Regions from separate parts of the Ruminococcus sp. RTP21484sp1_RTP21277st1_D2_RTP21277_210401 genome, predicted to be linked through region 2. Evidence: predicted binding sites of a transcription regulator. Region 2 holds the regulator's gene; the other holds the start of a gene.

Region 1 (15,202 bases), on a different contig from region 2:
ACCGGGAGATTGCGTACGAGCTTTTGTCCGAATCCGGTCTGATCGTGGATGTGGCAGAGAATGGGCAGGAGGCGATCAAGCTTCTTGGAACCCGGCCGGAGAATTATTATGAACTGATCTTCATGGATATTCAGATGCCGGTGATGAATGGTTATGAGGCCACGGCAAATATCCGTGCAGGAAAGAGCGATTACTGGAAAAATATTCCGGTGATCGCCATGACCGCAAATGTGTTCCAGGAGGATGAGAGCCGGGCTGCAGAGTGTGGAATGAGTGATTATGTAACTAAGCCTATTGACATGAATGTGATTTATTCTGTCCTTGAAAAATGGCTTCGGGGACAGAAAGGATGATGTGCGCCAGTACCTGCCAGAGCTTTTTATATACTCTGGCAGCAGACCGGAAGGGGCTTCCGGTGGTGCTGGCATATGAATGAGGGAGCGATAGAGTTGAGTAAGAATAAGTACGAAATTGATATGTGTAACGGAACCATTATGGACAAGCTGGTTTCTTTTGCCATTCCGCTGATGGTTTCCGGAATTCTGCAGTTGATGTTCAATGCTGTGGATATTATTGTGGTGGGACGGTTTTCCGGCAGCCAGGCCCTGGCAGCAGTTGGTTCTACTACCGCTTTGATCAATGTGTTTACCAATCTTTTTATTGGTGTTTCACTGGGAGCTAATGTACTGGCTGCCAGGTTCTATGCGGCAGGTAAGGCGAAGGAGATGTCGGAAACGGTACATACGTCTGTTACACTGGCTTTGGTCAGTGGTGTGGCGATGGCTGCTGTAGGACTTGTTTTTTCAAGATGGGCACTGGAGGTTATGGGAACGCCTGCGGATGTGATTGACCAGTCCACTTTGTATATGAGGATTTATTTCCTGGGAATGCCGTTTTTTATGCTTTATAACTATGGCGCAGCTATTCTGCGTGCGGTAGGGGATACCAGGCGTCCGCTGATGTTCCTGGTCGTGGCTGGTGTGACCAACGCGGTGCTGAATATGATTCTGGTGATTGTGTTTCATCTGGGTGTTGCAGGTGTTGCCATTGCGACCATTATTTCCCAGCTGATTTCCTGTATTCTGGTTCTTAGATGTCTGTATATGACGGACAGCAGTTATCAGCTCCGGTTTTCCAGATTGTGTATGAAGAAATTTTATCTGGTACAGATTTTCCAGGTGGGAATACCGGCAGGAGTGCAGAGTACGGTTATTAACATTTCCAATGCGCTTTTGCAGTCTTCTGTAAATTCCTTTGGTTCCACTGCCATGGCTGGTTATACGGCGGCGAATAATATTCTGGGATTTTTGTATGCGTCTGTAAATGCGGTCACTCAGGCCTGTATGAGCTTTACCAGTCAGAATTATGGCGTTGGAAAATATAAACGTATGGACAGAGTGCTGCTGGACTGCGGAATTTTGTCCTTTGTGATTGCCCTTGTGCTGGGATGCGGATCTTACATGCTTGGAGGTGAGATCCTGAAGATTTACACAGAGGATCCGGAGGTTATCCGATGCGGTGTGGAGATCCTTTCCATCACCACGGTGCCTTATTTCTTATGTGGAATCATGGATCTTTTTCCTGGCGCTCTCCGGGGAATGGGACATTCCGGTGTGCCTATGATCCTTTCCATCATTGGTACAGTAGGTACCAGAATTGTGTGGATCTTCTGGATATTCCCACAGCACAGAAGCTTGTACACCTTGTTTATTTCCTATCCTGCCTCCTGGTTCATTACCATTGTGCTGCAGGTGGTTTGCTTTGTGTTTGTGAGACGGACGGTGCATGGGCAGTTGAAGGGTACCGGGAAAGCGGCGTGATGGAAAGGAAGAAGAGAAAGAAGAAAAAAGGTTTTGGATAAAAGGGGGCTGAAAAAGGCTGTCTGCAAAGTGAATAAGAGGTAACGGTGAAGACGGTGAAACGTTATAATATGTTTCTGAAAAAGGTAAGAGCCAGGGAAAGCGAAACGCTTCCCTGGCTCGTTTTTAGCTTCCGTTCCCTCTGAGCTTCACGAAAGATAATAATGGAAAATGACATAATTGGGTAAGTGTGAATGATTTAATAATTCGGCTGGGCTAACTTCCTCCCATTAAAGTTAGTGCAGGCGATTATTTGTGTGGGCATTTGGCGTAAGTGCGTGTGCCAACATAATCCATGATGACAAGATGATTGCACTTCTGACAAATTTTGGCAGTGTATGTTTTTACTGTACAACCGCCATTACTATTGGGATAATGTCTATCTGCATATCCCTCTTTAAAATCATGTGTACATATAAGGGCACGTGATTCTAAATCGGAAGAAGTGACTGGAACAGAAAAATGATCTTCTGTTTCAAAATATATATCTGAGTTTGAAAACTGAGAATCTAAAGTGTTCACTTCTTCAAAAGAAATAGAGGATTCAGTAATTGGAGAAAATACTGGTGCTTCCGTTGTCTGCATCGGCGCATACCCAAACACCGTAGTCCCGCTCAAAAATACAGATGCCAATATCGCAGCAGCAGTACCAATTTTACTGGCTTTCTTATTCTTCATCATAATAAATTCCACTCTCCTTTTCATCGTATGTTTGGCCCCCAATAAGTTGTTTTTCCAGACTACAGGAACCTGTCTGTTTCTTGCGGAAAGAGTTACGAGAGCAATTGCGTAGGCTTTTTTCTCCTCCGTGGTGAAACCTTCGGTGGCGGCTTGATCTGCAATGTTTTCGGAAAAGCTGGTGTAAAGCAGAAGCGTAAGCAATGTTAACGGGTTATAAAAATGAAGGCAAATGGCTAACAGGCAGAGCAGCTTTACAGCTGAGTCATGACGGCGCAGGTGTGAATATTCATGCCGCATAATCATTTCTGACAATCTGGAATCCTCAAGGCTCTCCGGCGCGACAATGAAAGGCTTCAGGAAACCTATAGTATAGGGAGAACCAATAAGGGGAGAAATACGGTATTCTACATCCCCGATTCCAGGTAAGAAACAAGTTCTTTTCTCAGTAATCTTTTTCAGCTTTCGCGTGAGCCGGTGATACTTTATGATTTCGTAAACACTGAAGCCTGAGATTAAAAATAGCCAGCATAATCCAATCATAAGAATCCAGTCGGACATCCATAATGAAATTCCGTGATAAGAAATTGCTCCTTTGTCGTCAAAATTGATGTAATAAGAGATGTTTGCAAGAGCGTCTGTTCTTATCAAAACATCTGTTGGCATCAGATATTTAACCACCTGAAACGGTATCAAATACCCCGCCAGACTCAGAAACACCAGGTTCCGGCCAAGCCGGTATGAAAATTTTTTCCTTTGGAGAAGCAATAGCAGGAGACAGATGATCAGTGGCACTGTTCCTGCTATGCTCATACAGATTAAAAGCATGCAAGTCCCTCACTTAAAATTTGTCAATAAAATCCAGCAAGTCCTTCTGATCTTCTTCGCTGAGATCGGAATCTTCGGCAAAGGCACAGAACAGACAGGTAAGTGAATTTTTAAAGCTCTGGAAATCAGAATCTCCAGAATCCCTGCAGCTGGTCTGGCGATTTTTTATCAGCTCCTTCATCGCATTCCGGAACAACAGGTTCTTCTTATCAAGCTTTCGTCTAAGCTGCAAACAGTGTACGAAGAGACCTAAGGTTACCAGAGGAAGGCTAAAGGATAACAGAATTGCTTTCGCCAGGTAAAAGGCAGCAGCCGGCTGATCCAAATTCGGAATTCCGTTCATCATGCAGATCAGCAGCGAGCATCCGGTGACGATCACAAAGAGAACGCCGGATAAGGTTAAAATTATTTTTTTCATTGAGTACCTCCTCATTCTACGTAGAGCGGGAATTCAGAAATAATTTTGTTTTCTGCTCCCTTCACTATATATACGAAAACCAGAGAAAGAAATAACACGAAATCTGAAAAAATTTTTGGAAATTTTTCAGATAAGATAAATTTATGGTATACTTACAGAGAAATTGAGAGAAATCACAGGTCTGATATCATATCAGATATTGGAAAGACATTTCCTGACAGTGTGTAAAAATCAACACTTTGTTAGGAAATGGTCAAATAATCATAGAAGGAGAACAATCATGCCAAAATTTCTGATCATCGACGGCTCCTCCATGCTGTCCACATCCTATTACGGAAATCTTCCCAAATCTATCCTTTTCGCAAAGACAGACGAGGAAAAAGAGAGACACTATCCGGAAATCCTGCACACCTCCGATGGAAAATACACAAATGCCATGTTCACCATGCTTCGCACCCTTCTGGCTGTCTATAAGAAGGTAAAGCCGGAATACGTGGCATTTACCTTTGACATGACAAGAGATACTTTCCGCCGCACCCAGCTTGGCGCCGATTTTTACAAAGCCAATCGCAAGGAGACTGCCCAGCCATTAAAAGAACAGTTTATTCAGATGGAAGAGCTTCTGAAAGCAATCGGTTGTCCGGTATTTATGAGCCAGGACTATGAGGCTGACGATTATGCGGCATCTCTTGTGGAGAAATTCCAGGGCCCGGATCTGCAGACTTATGTGCTTACCAAGGATCACGATTATTTTCAGCTGGTAAGCGAATATACCCGCATGTGGCGTGTTGTTACGAAGGATAAGCTGGAGAACTTAAAGGATGCATATGGCCTGTTTGGAAAAGAGGCTTACGAGGAACTCCCTTCTAATGTATTTGAATATACACCGGAAATTGTCTGTTCTGAGGAAGGGGTATATCCGGAACAGATTCCTGTGCTTCTGGCGATCACTGGAGATCCAGGCGATGGAATTCCAGGCTGTAAGGGCGTTTCCTCAGCAGCAGCGCCGCTTGTAGCAGAATATAAAACCCTGGACGCGATCTATGAAGCAATTGAGGACTGCGAAGACGTGGCAAAGAAAGAAAAGGAACTGAATACTTTCTGGAAAGAAAACCTTGGAATAGGCAGAAGCCCTCTGAAAGCACTGAAAACAAATAAAGAGATGGTATACTTAAGCGAACAGCTGGCAACTATGAAACATGACATTGAGATAAAAGAAAGCCTGGAAGATATGCGGCTTCATATTAATGCAGAAGAACTGATCAGACAGTTAAAGCGCTACGAAATGAACAGTATTTTGACGGAATATGAAAAAACACTAAAATAGTCAAAATGTAAAGAAAACACTTAATTGTCAGAAAAAAGAGAAAATATCAGAAAAATACAAATGGGTGTGGGTAATGTGTGCTTATTTGCACAAAATACATAAATTATTCACAAAACACTTGCCTAAAACGGAGTAATACGCTATAATTTCCCCATACTACTTATTGATCAATTTCAATAAATTTAATTCATGGAGGGAAATGTATGAAGAAAGATTTGAAAACACTCAATAAGTCTGTTGCCATTGCAATTGCAGCGGCAATGACCGCAACTTCCGCACCGACACCACTTCTGGCGTCAGATTTTACAGATGGAGGAGATTTCGTATCTGAGTCTCCGGCAGCGGAAGCGGACACCACAGAGGAAGCTACTGTAGAGGCAGATGGCTTCGGAGATGAAGCCGCAGTGGCAGCTGTTACCGAGGAGGGCTTCGGTGACAGTGAGGCAGTTGCAGACGCAGAAGAGAGCGGAAGCACCGACGAGGTTGCTGCTTTTGATGCAGAGGCACCTGGCAAGATCGGACATGTTGCATTTGATGAGGAGGATAAGAATGTTCTTACCTGGTATGCAGACCAGAAGGCAGATGAATACCAGATCCGTGTAACAGACGGAGAGTACACTTACCGCTACTATTATAATGCAAGCGAGCCAGAGACCGGTTATCCGTCCACAGTCAACTTAAGCTATAGTCTTACAAATCTTACCATGCAGCCGTTCAAGGTTGACGCAGAAGGAAACCTTGTATACAAACCAGATGGTAAAGACGGATATATTGCAGGTCTTGAGAATGGCAAGACATACAAGGTTTCCGTTCGCGCCGTAAACCGTAACAGCGCAGATGGAACTGTTGCATATGGTGAATGGTCTGACGCTGTAGATTATACCTACGCAAAGAAGGTCGCTGAGCCGAAGAGTGTGACAATTTATGCAGCTGAAAGAAAGAATCAGATTCAGGTATCCGGCGAGAACCAGAACCTCGAGGTTTCCATTAAGGATGAAGCTGGAAATGAATATTATTCTTATGCATATGGAGCAAAGGAACCCTCCTATGTAACTGCTTCAGGTAACTGGCTCAATTTCTATGAGAATTACGGTTATCTGCTTAAAAAGAACGACACCACAGGTCTTTATGAAGTCGCTTCTGATGCAGACGGAAAATATATCGGTGCTTTCCAGAAAGGCAAGAAATATACCGTTAAAGTCCGTGCATATACAGGCTCCGGCGACGAGAAGAAGGTAGGCGACTGGTCCAATGAGCTGGTTGTAGAAGCAGACGACAGCGGCAGTCTTGTACCAGAGAAGACCGGTAATTTCAAATACAACGATGAATATGAATATGTAAGCTGGAACCGTATCCAGAATACATATGTATCCCAGTACGAAGTTGAAGTAGATGGAAAAGTTGCCTTTACAACAGATTCCAATTATTCCTATCCAAACTTCTATTTAGGAAGAACCTACGGAGAGTTCAAATTTGAAAGAGGTAAAACCTATACCATCCGTGTCCGCGGAATTAATTACAGATATGAGAATGGTGCAAACAAGAAGCAGGAAGGTGAATGGTCTGACGCTTATACAGTAACTTATAAAGCTGTAGATACAAGCCTGAAGAAAGTCTCCGGTGTAACAGCTTCTTCTTATGTTCTCAGCTGGAATCCGGATAAGAATGCAGACAGCTATGAGATTAAGGTCACAGACGAAGCTGGACGCGAGTACTTTGAGTCGCTGGCATCCGATCGGAAGAGCGGCCGTTATACCAGAGTAAGCGGCACCAGATATTCATTTGATGGCTCTGATTATAACACTTATACAAGTGTAGACGGAGTTCTGGAACCTGTTATTTACCCGGCTACCGGTCAGCCTGTTTATGCATTTGAAGATGGAAAGACTTATAATCTTTCTGTTCGTGCCGTTAAGATCGGAGATGATGGCAAGGAAGTATACGGAGACTGGTCCAATGCATTTGCATACAAAGTAACCGCTTCAGATGCAGGTACCAGTGAGAAGCCTGCAGCTGTTTCCGGTGTAACCGTAAACACAGAGGACAGTGAGCCAACCTTGCGCTGGAATGCACTTGACAATGTAAACAGCTATGAAATCCTTGTAAAAGATTCTGCCGGACGTGAATACGTGAGCTCAGCTTCTCTGAAGGATGACGGAACTGTTGATAAGACCTATTACAGAGTCGGTTACAGTAATTTCCCAAGTGTTTCCCTGTCAGAGCTTAAAGACGAATATCTGTATACATATACAACAGATCCTAAGGTTTCATTTGATCGCGTAAGAGATGAGAACGGCGATCCGATCAAGGCAATGGCTCCTGGAGAATCCTATACCTTCCAGGTACGTGCAGTACGCACTTATACCGTTGATACAGACGGAAAGAAAGTCACAAAGACAGTAGAAGGCGACTGGTCAGCACCGTCCGCAGCATTTACTGTAGATGCTCTTCAGCCGATCACCGATCTTCAGTATGTGAAAGCTGACGACAATTACTATTATTTCACATACAGTGCAAAGGTTGATTTAAACAGCGTATGGTATCAGATTGCAACAGGCACAGAATTTACTACTGCAACTATGGCAAGTGACTGGAGCCGCGTCTATTATGATGGCTCAGCTGGTTCTGCGAAACTGAAGATCAGCAAAAACAACGGTAATCTGGAAGCTGGAAAAACCTATTATGTTCGTGCAGTGAGCAGTGCAGACAGACCGGAAGAGGAAGAGGTTGCAAAACTGAAACCTGCAGCTGTCTCCTTCACTACAGATGCAGAAAAGGCACCTAAGAATGTAACTGGCTTAGAAATGTATAAAGAATCTGCAAACAGCTTCAAATTCCGTTTTGACGCTGTTCTGGAAGATGGCGACTCTTATGAGCTCCAGTACACAGATAAGGCACAGCCTTCCGAAGAGGACTGGGTAACCGCTTCTTCCAGTGGTTACTATGATGAAGATGAAGATGAGTACTACGAGGATGATGATGCACTTACATTGAGTAAATCCTTATTAAAAGAAGGAGCAACCTATGTAAGAGTTGTCGCTTATGTAAAAGACAAGAGCGGAAACAAGAAATACGGTACTCCTTCCAATGTAGTAGCTGTCAATGTATCCAAAGCCACTTCAGCGATCAGCAACCTGAAGCTGGTTGAGAAAACACCGGATGGTTATGTATTCTCCTATGACGGAACTGTAAGAAAAGAAGAAGATGTAGAATTCTGGTATTCCGAATCACCTGAATTTGTAAATGATTACAAGGTTACAGATTGTATTTCTGGTGAGAATAATAAGGCAACACTTTACTTTGAATCACTTACACCAGGCAAGACCTATTATGTGCGTGCCCGTGTAAAAAATGATAAGGCAGCTACACTTGCACAGAAATACAGTGCATACACAAATACAGCATCATTTAACGCTGGTATGCCGAATATATCTGTAACAAATGTTATCACAGCTAAGACCGTTACCTTAAAGATGAGCGCTGAAAGCGGATCAGAAAGCTGGCTTACCGGCTATCAGATCCAGAGAAAGAATGGCAAGAAATATAAAACAATTGCCAAAACTACAGACAGCGTTTATAAGAACACCAAACTGAAAGCAGATACTACCTATACTTACAGAGTAAGACCATATTATTATGATTCCGAAACAGGCAAGACCACTTATGGAGCATGGGCTTATAATAAGGTTACTACCTGGGGCGGTGCGCTGAAGCTGAAAGCAACACCTAAGAGCACAACTTCTGTAAAACTGTCCTGGACCAAGATCAAAGGTGCTAAGGGATATGAGATTTACAGATGTGAAGGATCTTCTATTGGAGATACTGTAGCAGCTGGCATGACCAACAATTTTGCTAAGTATAAACTGATCAAGACTACAAGTGCAAAGGCTTCCAGTTATACAGACAAGAAGCTTCAGAGCGGTATGGATTATTACTATCTTGTAAGAGCATACAAGACTGTAGGAAACAGCAAGTATTACATTGATGAAGGTGTATATGCAAATCTTAGCTTCGAGATGACTACCGTTAACAGAATTTCTTATGCAAACGGTAAGATGAAGTTAAGCTGGCAGCCGGTATATGCAGGAAAGGGTTATCTGGTTGAGAAGAGAAATGAAGAGACTGGTGCATGGGAAACCTATAAGACACTGAAAGCTTCCACATCTTCCATTACATTCCCGGCAGCAGATACGGAAACAACCTATCGTGTACGTGCATACAGAGGACAGGAATACAGCAATGAAATCAGAGCAACAGTTAATCCTGTTTTAGCAACTCCTGGCAATGTAAAAGCTGTTGCAAACAAAGCAGATGGAAGTATTACTGTAACATGGAATCCGGTAGCAGGTGCTGATTACTATCGTGTATACAGAACCACCTCTTCCTGGAACAGATATAACAAAGACAGCAATTCTTACAGCTATAGTTACGGTTCCAGTGCAACTGTCCCGAATTATGTTGCTGATTCCACAACAGTCAGCGGATACAAATTCGTTAGTGAACTGAAGGAAACGACTATTACAGATCGCGAGATCAAGTACACCTATAATGGTGCAACAAGCACAGAGTACAAAGGACCGAAAGCAGGAGTAAAATATTACTATTATGTAATTGCTTACAAGAATGGTAAGTCCTATGAGTACAAAGATTCTGCTGATGAAACATATACAAGTGGTGCAAGCAAATCTGCAAGTGCTATAGTTTCCACAGCAAAGATCGCGAAGCCAACCAGTCCAAAAGCGAAAGCAACAAAGGGCAAGATTACTGTCAGCTGGAAGAAAGTAACAGGAGCTACCGGATATCAGGTATACCGTTCCACTAAGAAAGGTTCCGGATACAAACTGGTAGGAACTATTACAAAAGGCTCCAAAGTGAAATATGTTGACAAGAGCTCCAAGAAAGCTGGAACCAAGTATTATTACAAAGTACGCGCCGTTGGAAACAACGAAGCAGGTGTTCCAATCTATTCTTCTTACAGCACACCAAAATATGCGAAAGCAAAATAAATAAAGTGTAATAAAATCCCCCTCCTGTTAGACAGGAGGGGGATTTTTGGTTACCCAGATGTAAAAACTTATGCAACTATTTGAATGCAGATATAAGAAAAGAAGACCCGTATCACAGGCCTTCTTTAATAAGCTTACCATCTTTTAAATGCAGAATTCGCTGATTGCTGCTCCCTCTGAACTGAAGGGAGAGGTTTTTCAATTCCTGAATAAACTCTCCGTCTACCAGAACGTCGATGCAGGAAAGCATCCGGTCTGTAAAAGGAGTGTAGATCTTACCTCCGGGAACCATATCTTTGTCAAAAAGATATCCACTGTAACACCAGATGGATTTATCCGGAAAGGTACGCCTGATCTCTTCCAGAAGCTCTGTCAGAACAGGCTGATTCTCTGGCTCGAATGGCTCGCCGCCGAGTAGGGAGAAGCCCTCTATATAAGACGGAGCAAGCAGCTCCAGGAGCTTATCCTGAGTCTCCCGGGTAAATGGCTTACCGTAGTTAAAATCCCACGTAGGTGCGTTAAAACAGCCCTTACAGTGGTGCCTGCAGCCAGATACGAACAGGCTTACACGCACGCCTGTGCCGTCTGCTATGTCGTAGGATTTAATGTTTCCGTAGTTCATAACTGATTCCTCTTTTCCTCCTGTGCCTGATAATCAAATACACACATCTTGCAGAAAACCCGGAAACCATTACTTATTACAGATGTAATACACGATCCTTGATCTCCTGGGTACGTCCCTGGTTCCAGAACTGGGTACCGATGTATCCGCAGGTTCTTCTGGCAACGCTCATCTTGTCCTGATTGCGGTTACCGCAGTTCGGGCATTCCCAGATCAGCTTGCCGTTCTCGTCTTCTTTGATCTGGATCTCTCCGTCATATCCGCAGACATCACAGAAATCACTCTTGGTATTCAGCTCTGCATACATGATGTTATCATAGATAAACTTCATAACAGAGAGAACTGCCGGAATATTCTGCTTCATATTCGGAACTTCCACGTAGCTGATGGCTCCTCCTGGAGAAAGCTTCTGGAATTCAGACTCGAATTTCAGCTTGGAGAATGCGTCGATCTCCTCAGTAACGTGAACGTGATAGCTGTTTGTAATATAATTCTTATCCGTAACTCCTGGAATGATGCCAAAACGCTTCTGAAGACATTTGGAAAACTTGTATGTGGTGGATTCCATCGGAGTGCCATATACAGAGTAGCTGATGTTCTCAGCTGCCTTCCACTGGGCACATTTGTCATTGAGGCGCTGCATAACCTTCAGCGCAAACGGACGAACCTCAGGGTCTGTATGAGGCTTTCCGTACATTCTCATGCACATCTCATGGAGACCTGCATATCCAAGTGAGATCGTAGAATAGCCGTCATAAAGAAGCTTGTCAATGGTCTCACCCTTCTTAAGCCGTGCAAGAGCACCATACTGCCACAGGATCGGGGCAACATCGGAAACTGTGCCAAGAAGACGCTCATGTCTGCAGCGGAGTGCTCTGTGGCAAAGCTCCAGGCGCTCCTCCAGAATCTCCCAGAACTTATCAAAATCGCCGTCTGAGGAGCAGGCTACATCTACAAGGTTAATGGTAACAACACCCTGGTTAAAACGACCGTAGAACTTGTAGGAACCGTCCGGGTTCTTCTGTTTCTCCTCAACGGTAAGGAAGGAACGGCATCCCATGCAGGTGTAAACATTGCCGTTTTTTAACTGGCGCATGATCTTGGCTGAGATGTAATCCGGAACCATACGCTTGGCAGTACATTTCGCTGCAAGCTCTGTGAGGTACCAATATTTGGAATCCTCGTGGATGTTATCCTCATCCAGCACATAGATCAGCTTCGGGAATGCAGGTGTGATCCACGCACCGCGCTCGTTCTTAACACCCTGCATACGCTGCTTCATAACTTCCTCGATGATCAGTGCAAGGTCATCACGGGTGCGTCCCTCCGGAACTTCATCAAGATACATGAAAATCGTTACAAATGGTGCCTGTCCGTTACAGGTCATAAGAGTGATCAGCTGGTACTGGATCGTCTGGATACCACTCTGGATCTCATCCTTCAGTCTGCGTTCCGATACCTTCTGGATGATCTCATCATCAAGAGGCTCACCGCAAGCCTTACGTTCCTCGATTACCTTGTTACGGATCTTCTGGCGGCTGATGTCTACAAAAGGAGCCAGATGGGCGAGAGAGAAGGACTGTCCGCCGTACTGATTGCTGGCTACCTGTGCGACGATCTGTGTGGTAACGTTACATGCGGTAAAGAAGCTGTGAGGCTTCTCAATCAGTGTCTGGCTGATAACCGTGCCGTTCTGGAGCATATCCTGCAGATTGATCAGGTCACAGTTATGCTCACGCTGTGCGTAGTAATCGGAATCATGGAAATGAATGATTCCCTCGTCGTGAGCCTTTACGATCTCCTCAGGAAGAAGAACACGCATGGTCAGGTCCTTGCTGACCTCGCCTGCCATGTAATCACGCTGGGTAGAGTTAATAGTAGGGTTCTTATTGGAGTTCTCCTGCTTGGCATTCTCATTAATCTGGTCAAGAAGAGCAAGGATGCTGTCGTCTGTGGTATTGGACTTGCGGGTAAGCTCTCTCTTGTAGCGATAGCGCACATACTTCTGTGCAACCTCATAACCGCGCATCTCCATAATGCCGGTCTCTACCATATCCTGAATATCTTCCACATTGACAGCGTGGGAGGATTCAAGGGCACGGGTGGCAATCATATCAGCAAGCGCAGTGATCTGGTAATGACTCAGCCTGTGAAGCTTGGGAACCTCCTCATTCGCTTTTTCAACGGCGTTGATGATCTTCGCCTTATCAAAAATAACTTCCACGCCATTTCGTTTAATGACGTTTGCATTGACCTCAGTACTCATTCTTTCAAATCCCTCCATATATTGTGTTTAAATCTTTAATTACATACTAGATGTTGTGCACTATCAATATTACAGTATTCTACAGAAAAGTCAAGGTCAAAACCATTGATTTTAAAAATCTGTGAAATGTGCTGAATTTTCGTCAGCAGGACAGAAGAATCATTCGGTGATCTCCGGTATAGAGTTCCTGAAATGTGCGGAATCATCGGGGTTATTCCGTATGTGAAATTTTACCGTACACAATAAAACAGTTACTGGATGACCAGTAACATGTTTTGTATGATTTCGCGCCGCAGCTGTGAACAATGTTCACAAAAACACCTGGCGGAATACTGCCTTCTGAATAGTTACGGGGCATGAACAAAGGGCTGCCCTGGGCAACCCTTTCTCGCGTCCGCATCTTCCTCTATTATACTTGGAAAAAAATAAAAATCAACCCTTGACACCACCAGAAGTGAGTCCTCCAACCAGATTTTTTTCAATTCCGACGAACAGAATTACAACTGGAACAATTGCATAGAGGGAAGCAGCAAACAGATACTGCCACTCGATCATATTGTAACCGTTGAAAATATTGATACCAACGGTGAGAGGCTTGAAGGTATCAGTGGAGATCAGTGTCAGTGCCACTGTATATTCGTTCCAGGCGTTGATAAATACGAAAATAAGCGCTGTAACGATACCAGGTGCAGCAACAGGCAGAAGGATCCTTAAAAGGGCATGTACGCGGTTACAGCCGTCAATAGTGGCAGCCTGCTCCATCTCAGGGGAGATGCTCAGGAAAGTACCGCGGAGCAGCCAGATAGCAAATGCCTGGTTAAATGCTGCGTTGATAAAGATCAGGCCGATAATGCTGTTGGTAAGATGGAACGCCATCATAACCTTGTAGATACCGATGAGAAGTACAACCGGTGCGAACATCTGGGAGACAATAACAAATCCCAGAAAAGCAGTCTGGCCTTTGAATTTCATTCTGGACAGGGCATAAGCAGCTGGGATACCGCAGACCATAGCCAGAAGAGTGGAGCCTCCTGCGATCACAATGGAGTTCATCATGTAATTGCTCATGGGAGCCAGCTTCCATACGTCTGTGAAGTTGGACCAGATGGCCTCAACAGGGAAAATAGTTCCATTCATGGAAAAGATTTCCGCGCGGCTTTTAAGAGCAGTACATACAGTTACAAAATATGGGTATAAAGTTATCAGACAGATGGCGATGATCACTACATAGAGCAATACACGCAAAACTGTGTTTCTGGTATTTTTTTTCTTAACTGAAGCATTGGTGTTTGCCATATTATTCGTCTCCTTTCTTCAGTACGGAAACCATGTACAGGCTGGCGCAGAAAAGAAGAATCAGGAAGCCGATAACAGATACGGCTGCTGCCTGTCCCTGTTTGCCATTGTAGAAGGCCAGTTTGTACAGATAGGTAACCAGGGTGTCGGTACGGTTGGCAGGGTCACCCTTGGTGATGGTCCATATGATCGGAAAAGAGTTAAATACGTAGATAATGTTCAGGATGGTACTGATGGTAAGATTCGGACGTACCAGCGGGATGGTGATCTGGAACATTTTCTGCCAGTAGCTGGCTCCGTCTACGGCTGCTGCCTCATAGTAGCTGGCATCAATACTCTGCAGACCGGAAAGTACGGTAAAGGTTACAAATGGAATGGTAACAAAAATACCGCAGGCAATTTCCCAGGCGAAATAAGCACCGGCAGTAGGAGTCCAGTTCACAGCGTGGTCAATAATGCCAAGCTTCATCAACAGTGTATTTAAGGTACCGTAATCTGTGTCGATGATGAATTTCCAGATACTTGCCTGAACGATCAGGGTTGTGGCCCATGGGAAAACAACAACGGCACGTGCAAGCTTACGGCCTTTAAATTCATTGTTGAGGAGGATCGCAAGGATAAATCCAAGGAGTGTGGAGATGCCGACTACGGCAACGGTCCACACAAGGGTGTTTTTCAGCACCATGGCAAAAACAGGGCTGCTTGTTACCTTGCGGAAATTTTCCAATCCGGCGAAGCCTTTGATCAGACCAGCTTTGCTGACGTCGCTTAAGGCCATACGGAATACAAAGATAATAGGAACCAGGATGAAAATTGCCATGAGAAGGACACTTGGCAGGATCCATATATATGGTTCCACTTTTTTGAATTTTTTCTTCACAGGGATACCTCTCTTTTTATAA
Region 2 (15,202 bases):
ACGAAGACTGGCGCAACCGCGAAAAATGGGATGCTTATGAAGGGGCCGTAGATGAAATGCTTGCCAAGACAAGCACTGCCTATGCACCGTGGCATATCCTGGAATCTGTAGATAAGAAGTATGCGAGAATTAAAGCTCTTAAAATTGTAATAAAAGAATTGGAAAAGGCATTAGAGCGTACTTGAAAAATCATTCCCGCAATCTGCACGCCCCACTTTGCGGTATATTTTGCCCGAATTCGGTTGCCGTAGCCCGCTATGGCGCCCTCATCCGGACAAAATCTCCCACAAATTGTGACGCACATCTTGCAGAAGGCCTTTTTCAAACGTATTCTGGAATAGAAGCATAATAAGCAAAATCGCTGGCCAACAACCAGCGATTTTGCAATATATTCATGCAGCAGACCATGTAAGGAGCGGATTTCATGATGCCGGGATTTATGATTTCCGTCACGCTCTCAGATAATTCCGCATGGTTTTAAGCGCATTCTTTTCCAACCGGCTGACCTGTGCCTGAGAAATCCCGATTTCCTGAGCTACCTCCATCTGGGTTTTGCCCTCGTAAAAACGCAGATCAATAATATGCCGTTCCCGCTTATTCAGCCGGTTTATAGCTTCCCGGAGGGACAGATTTTCCACCCAGGTCTCCTCCTTGTTTTTCTTATCGCTGATTTGGTCCATCACATAAAGCGTATCCCCGCCTTCCGTATAAACCGGTTCAAAAAGTGACACCGGATTCTGTATCGCATCCATAGCATATACGATCATCTCTTTATTTATCCCTATTTCGCTGGCAATTTCCGCAATGGTAGGCTCCCTCAGATTTGTTTTCATATAGGTTTCTTTTGCATAAATTGCTCGATAAGCAATATCCCGCAGAGACCGGCTCACCCGGATACTGTTATTGTCACGAAGATACCTTCGTATCTCTCCAATGATCATAGGCACTGCATAAGTGGAAAATTTTACATTCAATGTAGTGTCAAAATTATCAATTGCTTTTATAAGCCCAATGCAGCCAATCTGAAAAAGATCGTCCATATTTTCGCTGCTGTTGGAAAAACGCTTGATCACGCTGAGAACCAGCCGCAGATTTCCTTTAATGTAAAGTTCCCTGGCTTCTTCATCACCCTCCTTGATCCTGCGAAAAAGCTCTTCTTTTTCTTCTGCCTTCAGTACCGGAAGCTTCGATGTATTGACTCCGCAAATTTCAACTTTGTTAAGTGCCATTATTTGAATCCTCCTTTTGTGCATCGCGAAGCGTGCTGCTGAGAACGAAGTGAACAGTAACAATGATTCTCACGTGGGAGGATAAATATTCTTTTTTCGGGAAAATATAAAAATTATTGCCCCTTGACAATTGGGAAAATAGAATTAAGCCTTTTTACAGCAATACTTTTCATCAATTTCTACCAGGATAATGTCATCTCCGATCTGCCGGATACAATTCCATGGAATTATATATTCACTTCCGGCTCCCCAGAAACAAAAGCAGAAACTGCCAGGTCCGGGAACCACAAGGGCGGTAATACATCCGGTTTCACAGTTAAATTCCACATCCACCGGACAGCCAAGTGTACGGCAGGTACAGATATTGATCACTTCTTTTTGCTTTAATTCGCAAATACGCATGAAAAGCACCTGTTTTTTATGATATTATGCAAAAAGTCTGAAAATATGTATGGAGTTTATTGACATACTTTCTATGATTAAAGTATAATAAGAAATAGGTAATTCAGTCCGTTTTATGTTACTGAGCAAACAGAAAAGAGGAAAGTCTGCTGCCCGGATTGTATGGCAGAAGGGGAGACATGAGGAAGGGGAAATAAATACATGAGATGTCCATACTGTAATCAGGATAATACAAGAGTAGTAGATTCAAGACCAGTGGAAGAGACCAATTCCATAAGACGCAGAAGACTGTGCGATTCCTGTGGAAGAAGATTTACCACTTATGAGAATGTGGAGACAATCCCGTTAACCGTAATCAAGAAGAATCTGAACCGTGAGCAGTACGACCGCAATAAACTGATCAACGGTGTCCGCCGCGCCTGCTACAAACGTCCCATTGCCAGCGATAAGCTGGAAGCCATGATCGATGCCATAGAAGGCGACATCTTTAATGCCGAAGATAAAGAAATCTCCAGCACGAAAATCGGAGAAATCGTGATGAGCCATTTAAAAGATCTGGATTCGGTGGCGTATGTGCGATTCGCTTCTGTGTATCGGGAGTTTAAAGATGTCAGTACCTTTATGGATGAATTGAAGAAATTTTTAAATTAGAAAAATCCTCGCCAGAGAGCGGGGAAACCGGCTTCTGCTCCGGAATCGAAAATTATTCCAGGCATCTTTCCGGTCTTGAACCAGGACAGCCGCCCTATACACTTCTGGACTACTTTGGTGATGATTTCCTTCTTATTATTGATGAGTCTCACAAAACAGTTCCACAGGTAGGTGCCATGTCAGAAATCTCCATAAAAAATGTAGAATTGCTGTTTTTTTACAGCTTTTCACTTTTTCTGCTGTAAACATTATCATTATGATTGCAACTCTACCCAAAACTTATTATAATAAGAATCATGAAAAGCAACACAGCAAGGAGAAACTTATGAAAAAGATCAAAAAACTGACATCCCTATTATTTTGCTGTCTGTTTTTATATCTGCTGGCATTTCCAGGACAGGTACAGGCAGCCTCTCTCACCCCTACTGCGCAAGATAACCTTAGTGTTAAATTAAGGCGTTCTTCTGACCTTATTTCTATTTCCAACGGCTATATGCGAGTATTCCGCAAAACAAACAGCGTCGGTATTGAATACTATGACAACAGCCTGCAGATTACAGACAAAAGAGAAATTCCCATGGAGCTTCCTTTATGGGGTGGTTTTTATGCAGGATCTGATGGATATTACCTGGTAGAGGGACAAAATAACACCGCCGAAGATAATTCCGCCGAGGTTATCCGTGTCATCCGATATGATACAAACTGGAATCGCAGCGGTGCGGCTTCCATTACAAGCAATCCGGATTTATTTGGAGGAGAGGTTCGCTATCCATTCGATTACGGATGTGTGGAAATGACAGAAACCAACGGAACTCTCTATATTGTAACCGGTCATGAAGGCTATGTAGATGAATCTGTTGGACAGGGACATCAGGGATTCCTTATGATTGCCGTTGACCAGGCTTCCATGACCGGAAAGATCGTAAGCTGTGATCTGTGGCACTCCTTTGCCCAGTATATCAAATCGCAGTCCTCTTATCTGTATGTTCTGGAGCAAAGCGAGGGTTCCCGCTGTACCAAACTTTCCAGATACGACAGTACCACCCTTGATAAAAAAACTATCGAGCTTCTTCCTTATGGTGGTTCCCGTACTTCCGTATGGGCACTGAACTGCTACGCAAGCGTAGATGGTATGGCTGTTTCTGCTGACAGTGTATTGTGTATCGGAACGACCATCGACCAGTCCCAGTATGACAATGTGACAAGTGACACTCCTCATAATATTTACCTTACAATTACTCCTGTTTCCGATTTTTCAAAAGAAGCAACCTCTGTAAAATACCTTACCAACTACACTGGCAATGGAAAGAGTTTTATGGGGGTAAAGATCACTCCAATCACAGAAAACCGTTTCATGATTTCCTGGGAAGAATATGAAAATACAGACGATTCTTCGTCAGAAAATTACGCATCTGCTGATGATTCTCTTTCTTCCAGTACTCTTCATTACCTCTTTGTTGATGGTAAGGGAAATGTACTTAGCAGGGAATACACCACTGCTGCGCCCGTATCCGACTGCCAGCCTGTCGTTAAAGATTCCAAGGTTGTTTACTACGCCTCCAATGCCAATACTGTTAATTTTTACTCTATTGATGCAAATGACGGCACAGCCTCCAAAAAGATTTACCGTACTGCAGGTGAAAATGCTACCTGGGATTTTGCAAATGGTGTTCTCACCATTTCCGGTCAGGGTGCACTTAATATCTCCACGGATGAAAACGATCGTTTCCCCGTTTCTTCCACTCAGGGAGGCTACAGTTTCTGGAGCGGCACGGCATGGAAGTCCATGAAAAATCAGGTAAAAAAAATAGTTATAAAATCCGGGATTACCAGTATTTCAGAAAATGCATTTAATTATCTGCCCAATCTGAAGGAAGTCGTAATTGAAAACGGTGTCCACACTATTGGAAAGGAAGCTTTTGCTTTCTGCTCTAATCTTGAAACAGTCACTCTGCCAGACAGCGTAATCAACATCGGGGATGACATTGTATGGGAAGGCTCCTACTGGTATTCCGGCGGTCATGTATACTACGCCACCATTTATGCCTCCTCTAACTCAGCTGCCATTACATATACACGTAAGAACAACATTGGTTATGCCTGCGACCTTTCTCAGGCATCTGTAACCGGAGTTAAAGCGACTTATGCTTATACTGGAAAAGCTCTAAAACCAGTTCCAACTATTACTCTTGGAAAGCAAAAACTTATAGAAGGACAGGATTATAAAGTTACCTACAGCAATAACAAAAAAGTCGGAACTGCCACTGTAACCATTACAGGCCAGAACAACTATTTTGGAACTATTACCTTAGATTTCCAGATTACCTCAAGTTCAAATAACAAAGATGATAAACCTCAGACTACAGTAGTGAAATCCTTCAGTGATTCTTACAATGTCTACACAGTTAATAAAAATGGTACCTCTGTTACTTTAAAGCGGTCAAAGTCCAAAGCCATCACGACTGCAGCAATTCCTTCCTCTGTGAAGGCAAACGGTCGGACCTATAAAGTCACAGCCATTGCTTCCGGAGCTTTCAAAAACTGCCGAAAGCTAAGACAAGTAACCATTGCCAGGAATATTTCTTCCATCGGCACCAGTGCTTTCCAGGGCTGCAGTGCTTTACGGACTGTAAAGATTGGCTACAAAGTTTCTTCCATTGGCAAAAAAGCATTCTACGACTGCAAGGCCCTTACTTCTGTCAGCATTCAGTCCAAGAAGCTTACCTCCGGTACCGTAGGAAAAAGTGCTTTCACCAAAGCCGGCAGAAACAACTACAAGAAGCTGAAAGTAAAAGTACCAGCAAGCAAGCTTTCCGCCTATAAAAAGCTCTTCAAGAGTAAGGGACTTTCTGCAAAAGCAAAAATCAGTAAATAAGCCATTTTTCTTTATGAAGCAGCTGCCATATAACAAATGAAGCCGGTGTTTAAAAACACCGGCTCAGACTGTAGACAAACTTGGTGTTGGGGATTATGGCCAGCACCATTTTTCTTTTAAAACTTCTTTTCTTTTTATTTTCTTCAAAATCAACAAAAATCTGGCTGTGTTCCAACCTCGTTTTTCCAGGATCTTTGAAAAGATCTGCTCAAAAAGGTCTGTATCTTTGAAACGGCGGGTATAATTCTTTCCAAATGTAGAGAAATGAGGTACTGGATCTAACATGTCTAGTCCGAGAAACCAGCGGTATGCAACGTTTACCTCGATCTCTTTCATGGTCTGACGCATGCTTTTTATCCCATAGAGATACTGAATGAATGGTATCTTTATCAGCATGACGGTATCCATACTGGGACGACCGTTATCCGGACAGTATTTTTCGTCATCATAAAAAACACCGCCCTTCTGATATTCATTATAGCAGAAAAGCGGTTCCAACAATAGCAAAACCCTGCAAAAGCAGGGCTTTGTCTACAGTCTGAAATCCTCGCCAGAGAGCGGGGATTTTTTTCTGTATAAACAAGTATTAAATGGAATAAAAAAGACAGGCCGCAGCGGACCTGTCTTTTTGAAACTTCAGATGACAGAGAATCAGCAGATGCCCTGAGCTTTCATAGCATCTACAACTTTCTCAAATCCGGCGATGTTAGCACCGGCAACATAGTTGTCTTTCATACCATAACGCTTAGCAGCGTCATCAGCTTTGTGGAAGATGTCTACCATGATTCCATGAAGCTTCGCATCAACTTCCTCTGCTGTCCAGGAAAGTCTCATGGAGTTCTGGCTCATCTCAAGAGCAGAAGTAGCAACACCACCAGCGTTAGCTGCTTTACCAGGCATGAACAGAACACCGTTCTCCTGGAGATAAGTGGTAGCATCAAGAGTAGTAGGCATGTTCGCACCCTCAACTACATATTTGCAGCCGTTTGCAACAAGTGTCTTAGCACCATCAAGAGCAAGCTCGTTCTGGGTAGCACATGGAAGGTATACATCACATTTGATGTTCCAGATTCCGGTACCTTCTGTGTAAGAAGCACCCTCAACACGGTCTGCGTACTCTTTGATACGTCCACGTTTTACTTCTTTGATATCTTTCACAATGTCAAGCTTGATTCCTTCCGGATCATAAATATATCCGTTGGAGTCACACATAGCAACAACCTTGCCGCCAAGCTGCTGAGCTTTCTCTACAGCATAGATTGCAACGTTTCCGGATCCTGTTACGATGAATGTCTTTCCATCAATAGAATCGTTATGTGCTTTCATGATCTCATCAAGCATATAAACAACACCATATCCGGTAGCCTGTGTACGGATCAGAGATCCGCCGTAGGTAAGTCCTTTACCTGTGAGAACACCCTCGTATAATCCGCGGATTCTCTTGTACTGTCCGAATAAATAACCGATCTCACGTCCGCCTACACCGATATCACCAGCCGGAACATCAGTGTCAGCACCGATATATTTGGAAAGCTCTGTCATGAAGCTCTGGCAGAATGCCATAACCTCTCTGTCAGATTTGCCTTTCGGGTCAAAGTTGGAACCACCTTTACCACCACCGATTGGAAGTCCGGTAAGGGAGTTCTTAAATGTCTGCTCAAATCCAAGGAATTTTAAGATACCCTGGTTTACTGACGGATGGAAACGAAGACCACCCTTATAAGGTCCGATAGCGCTGTTAAACTGTACACGATATCCCTTGTTTACCTGAACAACGCCCTTGTCATCTACCCATGGAACGCGGAAGGAAATGATTCTTTCCGGCTCTACAAGACGCTCCAGAAGGGACATGCTGCGGTATTCTTCTTCATTTTTGTCAATTACGACCTTCAGGGAATCCAGAACTTCCTTTACTGCCTGGTGAAATTCAGGCTCACCTGGATTCTGTGCTACGACTCTTTCGTATACTTCTTCTGTGTAAGACATTGTAATTCCTCCTCATCCAGATAGGTGTAAAATTTTTTAACGACGCTATTATACACTAAAGTGCTAAAAATGAAAAGAGTTTTTTTCATATTTCCAAAAATTTCATTAAGGCTTGCGAAAATGAGCCAAATATGAGATGATAGATAGCAAGAAATACATTATGCCGGAGCAGGAAAAAGACAGATATGCCGGACATAAGTAGTAAGATGAGGAGTGAAATAAATGAAAACATTCGAGAAGTCCAGTAAACTGGATAACGTACTTTATGATGTGCGAGGACCGGTAGTGGATGAAGCGGCCAGAATGGAAGAGGATGGAATGGAGATTCTGAAGCTGAATATCGGCAATCCATATCCATTTGGATTTTCTGCACCGCAGGAAGTAATTCTGGACATGCTGAGCAATATTCGTACCTCTCAGGGATATTCCGATTCCAAAGGAATCTTTTCCGCAAGAAAGGCCATTATGCAGTATGCCCAGCTTCGAGGAATTCCCGGGGTTACCATGAGTGATATTTATACAGGTAATGGTGTCAGTGAGCTGATCAATCTCTGTATGCAGGCACTTCTGGATAACGGGGATGAGATTCTGATCCCTGCACCGGATTATCCTTTGTGGACAGCTACTGCGACTCTGGCAGGTGGAAATGTAGTTCATTATATTTGTGATGAGCAGTCTGAATGGTATCCGGACATTGATGATATTAAGAGCAAGATCACAGACAAGACCAAAGCGATTGTTATCATTAATCCGAATAACCCTACAGGAGCAGTTTATCCCAAGGAGATCCTGGAGCAGATCGTGCAGATCGCAAGAGAGCACGAGCTGATCATTTTTTCAGATGAGATATACGACCGTCTGATCATGGATGGCTATAAGCATACTTCTATTGCATCCCTTGCACCAGACGTATTCTGCGTTACTTTTTCCGGACTTTCCAAGTCTCATATGATCGCTGGTTTCCGTATTGGATGGATGATCTTAAGTGGTGCCAAGAATAAGGCGAAGGGGTATATTGAAGGTATTAACATGCTTTCCTCCATGCGTCTTTGCTCCAATGTTCCGGCCCAGTCCATTGTACAGACTGCACTTGGTGGATACCAGAGTGTAAATGAGTACATTCAGCCAGGCGGAAGAGTTTATGAGCAGAGAGATTTTATCTACAAGGCACTCAATGACATTCCGGGAATCACAGCCGTAAAGCCCAAGGCTGCGTTCTATATTTTTCCGAAGATCGATACAGAAAAATTCAATATTCACAATGACGAGCAGTTTGCTCTTGATTTCTTACATGAGAAACAGGTGCTTCTGGTGCCGGGAAAGGGCTTTAACTGGAATTGTCCTGACCACTTCCGCGTAGTATATCTGCCGAATGTGCGTCAGCTGGAGAAGGCTATGGACAAGCTGAAGGATTTCTTGTCCACCTATAAACAGCGATAAGAAGATAATAAAACAATGGCAGTCACAGATTATCCATTTACAATGCCGGAGCAGAAGCATCCGCTTCTGACTCTGACAGCATTAATAATTGAGGGAGGAACGGATTATCGGACGGATTAAAAAGAAAGGAGTTTATTTGAATGACAGGATTTAAGATGAAAGTAACACCGGAAATAGAGAACCTGACGGAGGTTTGCAAGGAGCATTCCAGCCTGGATCTGTCTCTTTATCAGAAATACGATGTAAAGCGAGGGCTTCGCGATATCAATGGTAAGGGCGTCCTGGCGGGTCTGACGCAGATTTCCAATGTATGCGCCACGAAGGTGGTTGACGGCAAGGAAGTGCCCTGTGCGGGCAGTCTTTCCTACAGGGGATATGACATCAAGGAGTTGACCAGGGGATTTATTGAAGATGACAGATACGGCTTCGAAGAAACTACCTATCTTTTACTGTTCGGCAAGCTTCCGAATGAGGAGGAACTGGAGGATTTCACCAAGCTTCTGGCGAACCAGCGCTCCCTTCCTACGAATTTCGTAAGGGACGTTATCATGAAAGCACCGTCCAAGGACATTATGAATGCCCTGTCCAGAAGTGTGCTTACACTTTATTGCTATGACAAGGAGCCGGATGATATTTCCCTTCCGAATGTACTGAGACAGTGCCTGAATCTGATCAGTGTATTTCCTCTTTTATCTGTTTATGGATATCAGGCTTACAATCACTATGTATGCGGCAAGAGCCTTTATATTCACAATCCGAAGAAAGAGCTTTCCACAGCGGAGAATATCCTCCGTATGCTTCGCCCGGATAAGAAATATTCCCATCTGGAGGCGAAGATCCTGGATCTTGCCCTGATCCTTCATATGGAGCATGGCGGTGGTAATAACTCTACATTTACTACACACGTTGTTTCCTCATCCGGAACAGACACTTATTCTGCAATCGCAGCAGCTCTCGGTTCTCTGAAAGGTCCGAAGCACGGTGGTGCCAATATTAAGGTTGTAAGTATGTTCCAGGATTTGAAGAAGAATGTGAAGGATATTTCTGACGAAGAGGAAGTAAGAGAGTATCTGAAGAAACTGCTTCGCAAAGAAGCTTTTGATAAGAGAGGTCTTATTTATGGTATGGGACACGCGATCTATTCGGTATCGGATCCCCGTGCCCAGGTACTGAAAGGCTTTGTTGAGACTCTGGCCAGAGAAAAAGGCCGTATGAAAGAATACAATCTCTACGCGATGGTAGAGCAAATGGCTCCGGAGGTTATCGCCGAGGAGCGCCATATTTACAAGGGTGTCAGCGCAAACGTGGATTTTTACAGCGGTTTTGTTTACAGCATGCTGGATTTGCCTCTTGAGCTGTATACACCGATTTTTGCAGTGGCACGTATTGTGGGCTGGAGCGCCCACCGAATGGAAGAACTGATCAATACAGACAAGATCATCCGTCCGGCTTACAAGAACGTTCTGGCTCCGGCTGTATACGTACCGCTTAAGGAGCGTGAATAAGAATGACAGTGAAGCATCAGTCTTCCCTGGTCCTGGAGGGCGGGGGAAGCAGGGGAGTATTTACAGCAGGGGTTCTGGATTATCTTATGGAAAAAGAGGTGAAATTCCCATATGTGGTGGGTGTTTCCGCTGGTTCCTGCAATGCTCTTGATTATGTATCCTGGCAGCCTGGAAGGACCAGAGACTGCATGATCATAGAGGATAAGGCAAACAGCTATATTGCTACTAAGGAAGCTCTTAAGAAGCATGAGCTTTTTGACATGGATATGCTGTTTGACAAATATCCAAATGAATTGTTTCCGTTTGATTTTGATACTTTTTTTCAGTCAGATACGGAGTGTGAGCTGGTAGTGACCAACTGCCAGACTGGTGATGCGGAATATATGACTGAGAAGCATGACAGACGTCGCCTGATGGATATTGGAAGGGCTTCTTCCAGTATTCCCGTTGTAAGTCCCATGGTAGAGATTGACGGTGTTCCTTATCTGGATGGCGGCATTGCAGATTCGATTCCCCTGATCCATGCCATGGAGAAGGGATATCGAAAGAACGTGGTGATCCTTACCCGAAATATGGGTTACCGCAAGAAGAAACCGGGAAAGAGCACTCCGCTTTATGTGGCTGCATTTCGGCATTACCCGGAATTTTTGAACACTTTATATAATCGTTACCGCAGCTACAACCGGACTTTGGAGCTTCTGGAAAAATGGGAGAGGGAAGGACATATTTTTGTCATCCGCCCGGAAATTCCCACTGTGGGGCGTGCGGAGGCGAACAAAGAGAAGCTGATGGCGTTTTATCAGCATGGTTATGATGTGATGAAAGACCATTATGAGGAACTGCAGGCGTACCTAAGCAGGTGACGGGATCCTGACAGAACCTCTTGGAAAACAGGCGCGAGGTCATGTGAATACATGATTTCTGTGCATTGCAAAGCGCGTTGCCGGAGTCTGTTTGAAAAATCATTCCCGCAATCTGTATTACCATAGAAAATAAAAGAATTAAAGGATGTAACAGAATGTTTGAACGCTTTTTTCCAGATAAATATCTGGATTCAGCATATGTAGTCAACTATGAAAAACTATACCAGGAGGGATACAGGGGGATTTTGTTTGATATCGACAATACCCTGGTTCCTCATGGGGCACCGGCAGATCCGGAAGCTGTCCGGCTTTTTCAGAAGCTTCGTGACATTGGCTTTTCCTGCTGTCTGGTGTCAAACAACAGGAAAAAAAGGGTAGAACCCTTTGCCGCTTCAGTAGGCGCTCAGTTCATTGAAATGGCTGCCAAGCCGTCCAGAAAAGGCTATGAAAGGGCCATGGAGAGACTTGGAACGAACACAGGGAATACGGTCTTTATCGGAGACCAGCTTTTTACCGATATATGGGGGGCTAAGAATGCTGGCCTTCGTAATATTCTGGTAAAGCCGATCAATCCCAAGGAAGAGATCCAGATCGTGCTGAAGCGCTATCTGGAGAAAATTGTATTACATTTTTATACCAAGGAGGAGAAGAATTCATGAACCATATTGTGGTGATCGGATTTATGGGGTCTGGCAAGACAAGAGTGGGGAAACGTCTGTCCAGTGACCTGGGACTGACATTTGTGGATGTGGACAAGGTGATCGTTAAGAAGATGAACATGTCCGTAAAGGAGATTTTACAGAAATTTGGAGAGCCATATTACCGTGCTCTGGAAACTATGACTGTGAAAGCTCTGATTGAAGATAAAGAAAGAAAAGTGATTTCTCTTGGCGCAGGTCTTCCGGTTCAGGAGCAGAATGAGCAGTATATTAAGCAGCTGGGTACAGTTGTTTACCTGAAGGGGTCTGCTGAGACTCTCCGCAAGAGGCTTGAGGGAAATAGCAATCCTCTTCTGGAAGGCGAAAATCAGGATGAAAAGATCAAAAAGCTTCTGAAACAGCGTGATCCGATTTATCATAAATTTGCAGATATTGAAGTTGTGACAGGAGTGAAGCCTTTTGAGGAACTAATCAAGGAAATTGAAGGACAGCTTCCGTGAATACAAAAGTATTTTGCCATAATATATGGGAAAAACAGGAAAATTTGGCTGCATATGAAAAAAAGTAGTTGAAAAAATGGTACATATATAATAAAATATTTCTAGTCATAAGCACTATAAGGAGGAAAAATTAATTATGATTTCAGCAGGTGATTTCAGAAACGGTGTCACAGTAGAAATTGATGGCAACGTTTGTCAGATCGTAGAATTCCAGCACGTTAAACCGGGTAAGGGAGCTGCTTTCGTTAGAACCAAATACAAAAATATTATTACAGGATCCGTGTTAGAGAAATCTTTCCGTCCTACAGAGAAATTCCCTACAGCACGTATCGAGCGTGTTGATATGCAGTATCTCTACAGCGATGGCGGATTATATTACTTCATGAACGTAGAGACATTTGACCAGGTTGGTCTTACAGAAGAGCAGGTTGGCGATTCTCTTAAATTTGTAAAAGAGAATGAGATGGTTAAGATCTGTTCTCACAATGGCAATGTATTCGCTATTGAGCCTCCGTTATTCGTTGAGCTTGTAGTTACAGAGACAGAGCCAGGATTCGCTGGAAATACAGCTCAGGGTGCTACCAAACCGGCTATCGTTGAGACAGGAGCACAGGTAATGGTTCCGCTGTTCGTTAACCAGGGCGACAAGCTGAAAATCGACACCAGAACAGGCGAGTACCTGTCACGAGTATAAATAACTACAGAGCAGTTATTTATGAGCAAGTAGCGGATTGCGAATATTCCGTTCTAAATAGCATAAGCTGTTTATTTATGTGCCATCGGCGTATGCCGGTGGCATATTTTGTTTAATTGCAGACACATTTTATAAATTATGATATGAGTGTCAAAAGGTCTTTTGCCACTCATTTGATACCCCGGATTGCTCCGCAGCTACGCTGCTCCCGCAATCCTCCCAATATTTGAAATCCGCTGATTTACTGCGTAAATCGCTACTTTCTCATATTTGGCGTGTCCCAAGTTCAAACGCCTTATCGTGCAAGCACGAACGGCTTTTTGACCTTTTTGACACTGGTATCATAAATTATTATATATCAAAAATAAGGAGGAGCACAAATGAAATATACAACACTTGGAAAAACCGGTCTTAAGATTTCCCGTATGGGATTTGGCGGAATCCCCATCCAGAGAATTGACGCGGAAGGTACTAAGAAATTAATGAAGCAGCTGGCAGAAGAGGGTGTGAATTATATCGATACAGCCAGAGGCTATACGGTCAGCGAGGAGTATCTTGGTTATGCCCTTGAAGGAATTCGTGACAAATTTGTAATTGCCACCAAGAGTATGGCAAGAACCAGAGAAGCCATGGAAGCAGACATTGAGAAGAGCCTTGGCAATCTTCGAACCAATCACATTGACCTGTATCAGGTACACAACCCAAGCATGGAACAGCTGGACACTGTTATAGGTGAGGGCGGTGCCTTGGAGGCTTTATTGGAGGCGAAAGCAGCCGGTAAAATTGGTCATATCGGTCTGACTGCACATTCTACAGCTGTTTTTGAGCGCGCACTGAATCTGGACTGGGTGGAGACAATCATGTTTCCATATAATATCGTAGAAAACCAGGGCGACGAGCTGATCCGCAAATGTCAGGAGAAAAATGTGGGCTTTATTGCCATGAAGCCATTAGCAGGTGGTGCAATTGAGAATGGCACTCTTGCACTTCGTTATGTCTGTTCTAACCCGGCTGTTATTGTGGTAATCCCGGGAATGGCAGAAGTATCTGAACTGGAAGAGAACATTAAGGCATGCTCTGACACAGCACCTCTTACAGAGGCAGAGCTTGCAGAAATGGAACAGATCCGCCATCAGCTGGGCACCAATTTCTGCCGTCGCTGCAATTACTGTGCGCCATGTACGGTTGGAATCAGCATCCCAAGCGCATTCCTTTTCGCAGGATATCTGGAACGCTACAATCTGGCTGACTGGGCGAAAGACCGCTACGGCAGCATGGCAGTGAAAGCTTCTGCATGTGTGGGATGCGGCAAGTGCGAGACAAGATGCCCATATCATCTGCCAATCCGGGAAATGCTGAAGAAGGTTGCAGAAGAATTTGGAGAATAATAAAAACTGCCCTGTGCGACTCTAATGGTTTTTCAGATAATTTTGCAAAAAAAAGAAAAAATGTATTGACTCTATAGTAACTATATAGTTTACTATAAAGAAGCCTTAAGAAAACCTTATAGCAACTACAAAGTTGCGGATAAGAAAAATAAGTGATACTGACCACGGAGTGAACAGTATCGAATACACGAAAACAGGATCTGATCAAGGAGGATTATGATGAAAAAACTGGTGGTTATGGGATTAGCAATGGCAATGACAGCGGCTATGGTAAATGGTGTATGTGCTCAGCCGGTACAGGCAGCTGATGGAGAAGGACTGAAGGTAGCACTTTTACTTTCCGGAGCAGCAAATGACCAGGGCTGGAATCAGACAGCATACGAAGGAGCACAGAAAGCCTGTGAGAAATACGGATACGAACTGGCTTACACAGAGAACCTGGAAGTTGCTGATATTTCCGCCGCTTTTGCTGACTATGCAAGTGCAGGTTATGATGTGGTAATTGGTCACGGATATGAGTTCGGTGATCCTGCACTGGAAGTTGCAGAGACCTACCCAGACACCAAATTCATCTGCACAGAGGCTGACGCTTCCGCTGACAACGTAGCTTCCTACGTTATGGCATGTGAGCAGACCGCTTATGTAGAAGGAATCATTGCTGCTTCTACTTCTGAGTCTGGTAAACTTGGCGCCATCGGACCGATCCCTGGAGATTCCCTTGTAAAGATCATTAACGGATATGAAGACGGAGCAAAATCCGTAAATCCTGATATCGAAGTTCAGACAGCCTGGACAAACTCTTTTGTTGATACACAGCTTGCACAGGAAGCTGCAAAAGCTATGATCGACAATGGCGTAGACGTAATCAAGCATTGTGCAAATGCTTGCGGAAACGGTGCAATGACAGCAGCTGTTGAGGCTGGAATCTGGTGCCAGGGCGATTCTTACGATCAGAGCTCTTTAGCACCTGACAATATTCTTGATTCTGCAATTTACAATCTTGATGTTGT

The links. Region 2 encodes NrdR, which represses ribonucleotide reductase genes. Its sites were predicted from a motif close to CACNANATNTNGTG; they were not measured.
Region 1: the regulator NrdR is predicted to act here: its motif matches at 13,049-13,062, upstream of nrdD (anaerobic ribonucleoside-triphosphate reductase).

What each region holds. Positions count from the first base shown of each region.
Region 1 covers NZ_JBCOMJ010000004.1:124,246-139,447, reverse strand. The annotation lists gene AB5706_RS04565 (ATP-binding protein) at 1-353, shown strand, start outside; gene AB5706_RS04560 (MATE family efflux transporter) at 450-1,820, shown strand; gene AB5706_RS04555 (M56 family metallopeptidase) at 2,109-3,350, opposite strand; gene AB5706_RS04550 (hypothetical protein) at 3,379-3,783, opposite strand; gene AB5706_RS04545 (5'-3' exonuclease) at 4,064-5,110, shown strand; gene AB5706_RS04540 (fibronectin type III domain-containing protein) at 5,314-10,116, shown strand; gene nrdG (anaerobic ribonucleoside-triphosphate reductase activating protein) at 10,229-10,738, opposite strand; gene nrdD (anaerobic ribonucleoside-triphosphate reductase) at 10,815-13,004, opposite strand; gene AB5706_RS04525 (carbohydrate ABC transporter permease) at 13,437-14,300, opposite strand; gene AB5706_RS04520 (carbohydrate ABC transporter permease) at 14,302-15,180, opposite strand.
Region 2 covers NZ_JBCOMJ010000047.1:6,746-21,947, forward strand. The annotation lists gene pap (polyphosphate:AMP phosphotransferase) at 1-185, shown strand, start outside; partial or broken gene AB5706_RS21705 (DUF6783 domain-containing protein) at 215-265, opposite strand; partial or broken gene AB5706_RS21710 (DUF6783 domain-containing protein) at 242-349, shown strand; gene sigG (RNA polymerase sporulation sigma factor SigG) at 450-1,229, opposite strand; gene AB5706_RS21720 (PRC-barrel domain-containing protein) at 1,374-1,631, opposite strand; gene nrdR (transcriptional regulator NrdR) at 1,833-2,282, shown strand; gene AB5706_RS21730 (leucine-rich repeat domain-containing protein) at 2,608-5,157, shown strand; partial or broken gene AB5706_RS21735 (transposase) at 5,338-5,598, opposite strand; gene gdhA (NADP-specific glutamate dehydrogenase) at 5,809-7,143, opposite strand; gene AB5706_RS21745 (aminotransferase class I/II-fold pyridoxal phosphate-dependent enzyme) at 7,366-8,583, shown strand; gene AB5706_RS21750 (citrate/2-methylcitrate synthase) at 8,724-10,088, shown strand; gene AB5706_RS21755 (patatin-like phospholipase family protein) at 10,091-10,951, shown strand; gene AB5706_RS21760 (YqeG family HAD IIIA-type phosphatase) at 11,107-11,610, shown strand; gene AB5706_RS21765 (shikimate kinase) at 11,607-12,110, shown strand; gene efp (elongation factor P) at 12,247-12,804, shown strand; gene AB5706_RS21775 (aldo/keto reductase) at 13,185-14,192, shown strand; gene AB5706_RS21780 (BMP family protein) at 14,409-15,202, shown strand, end outside.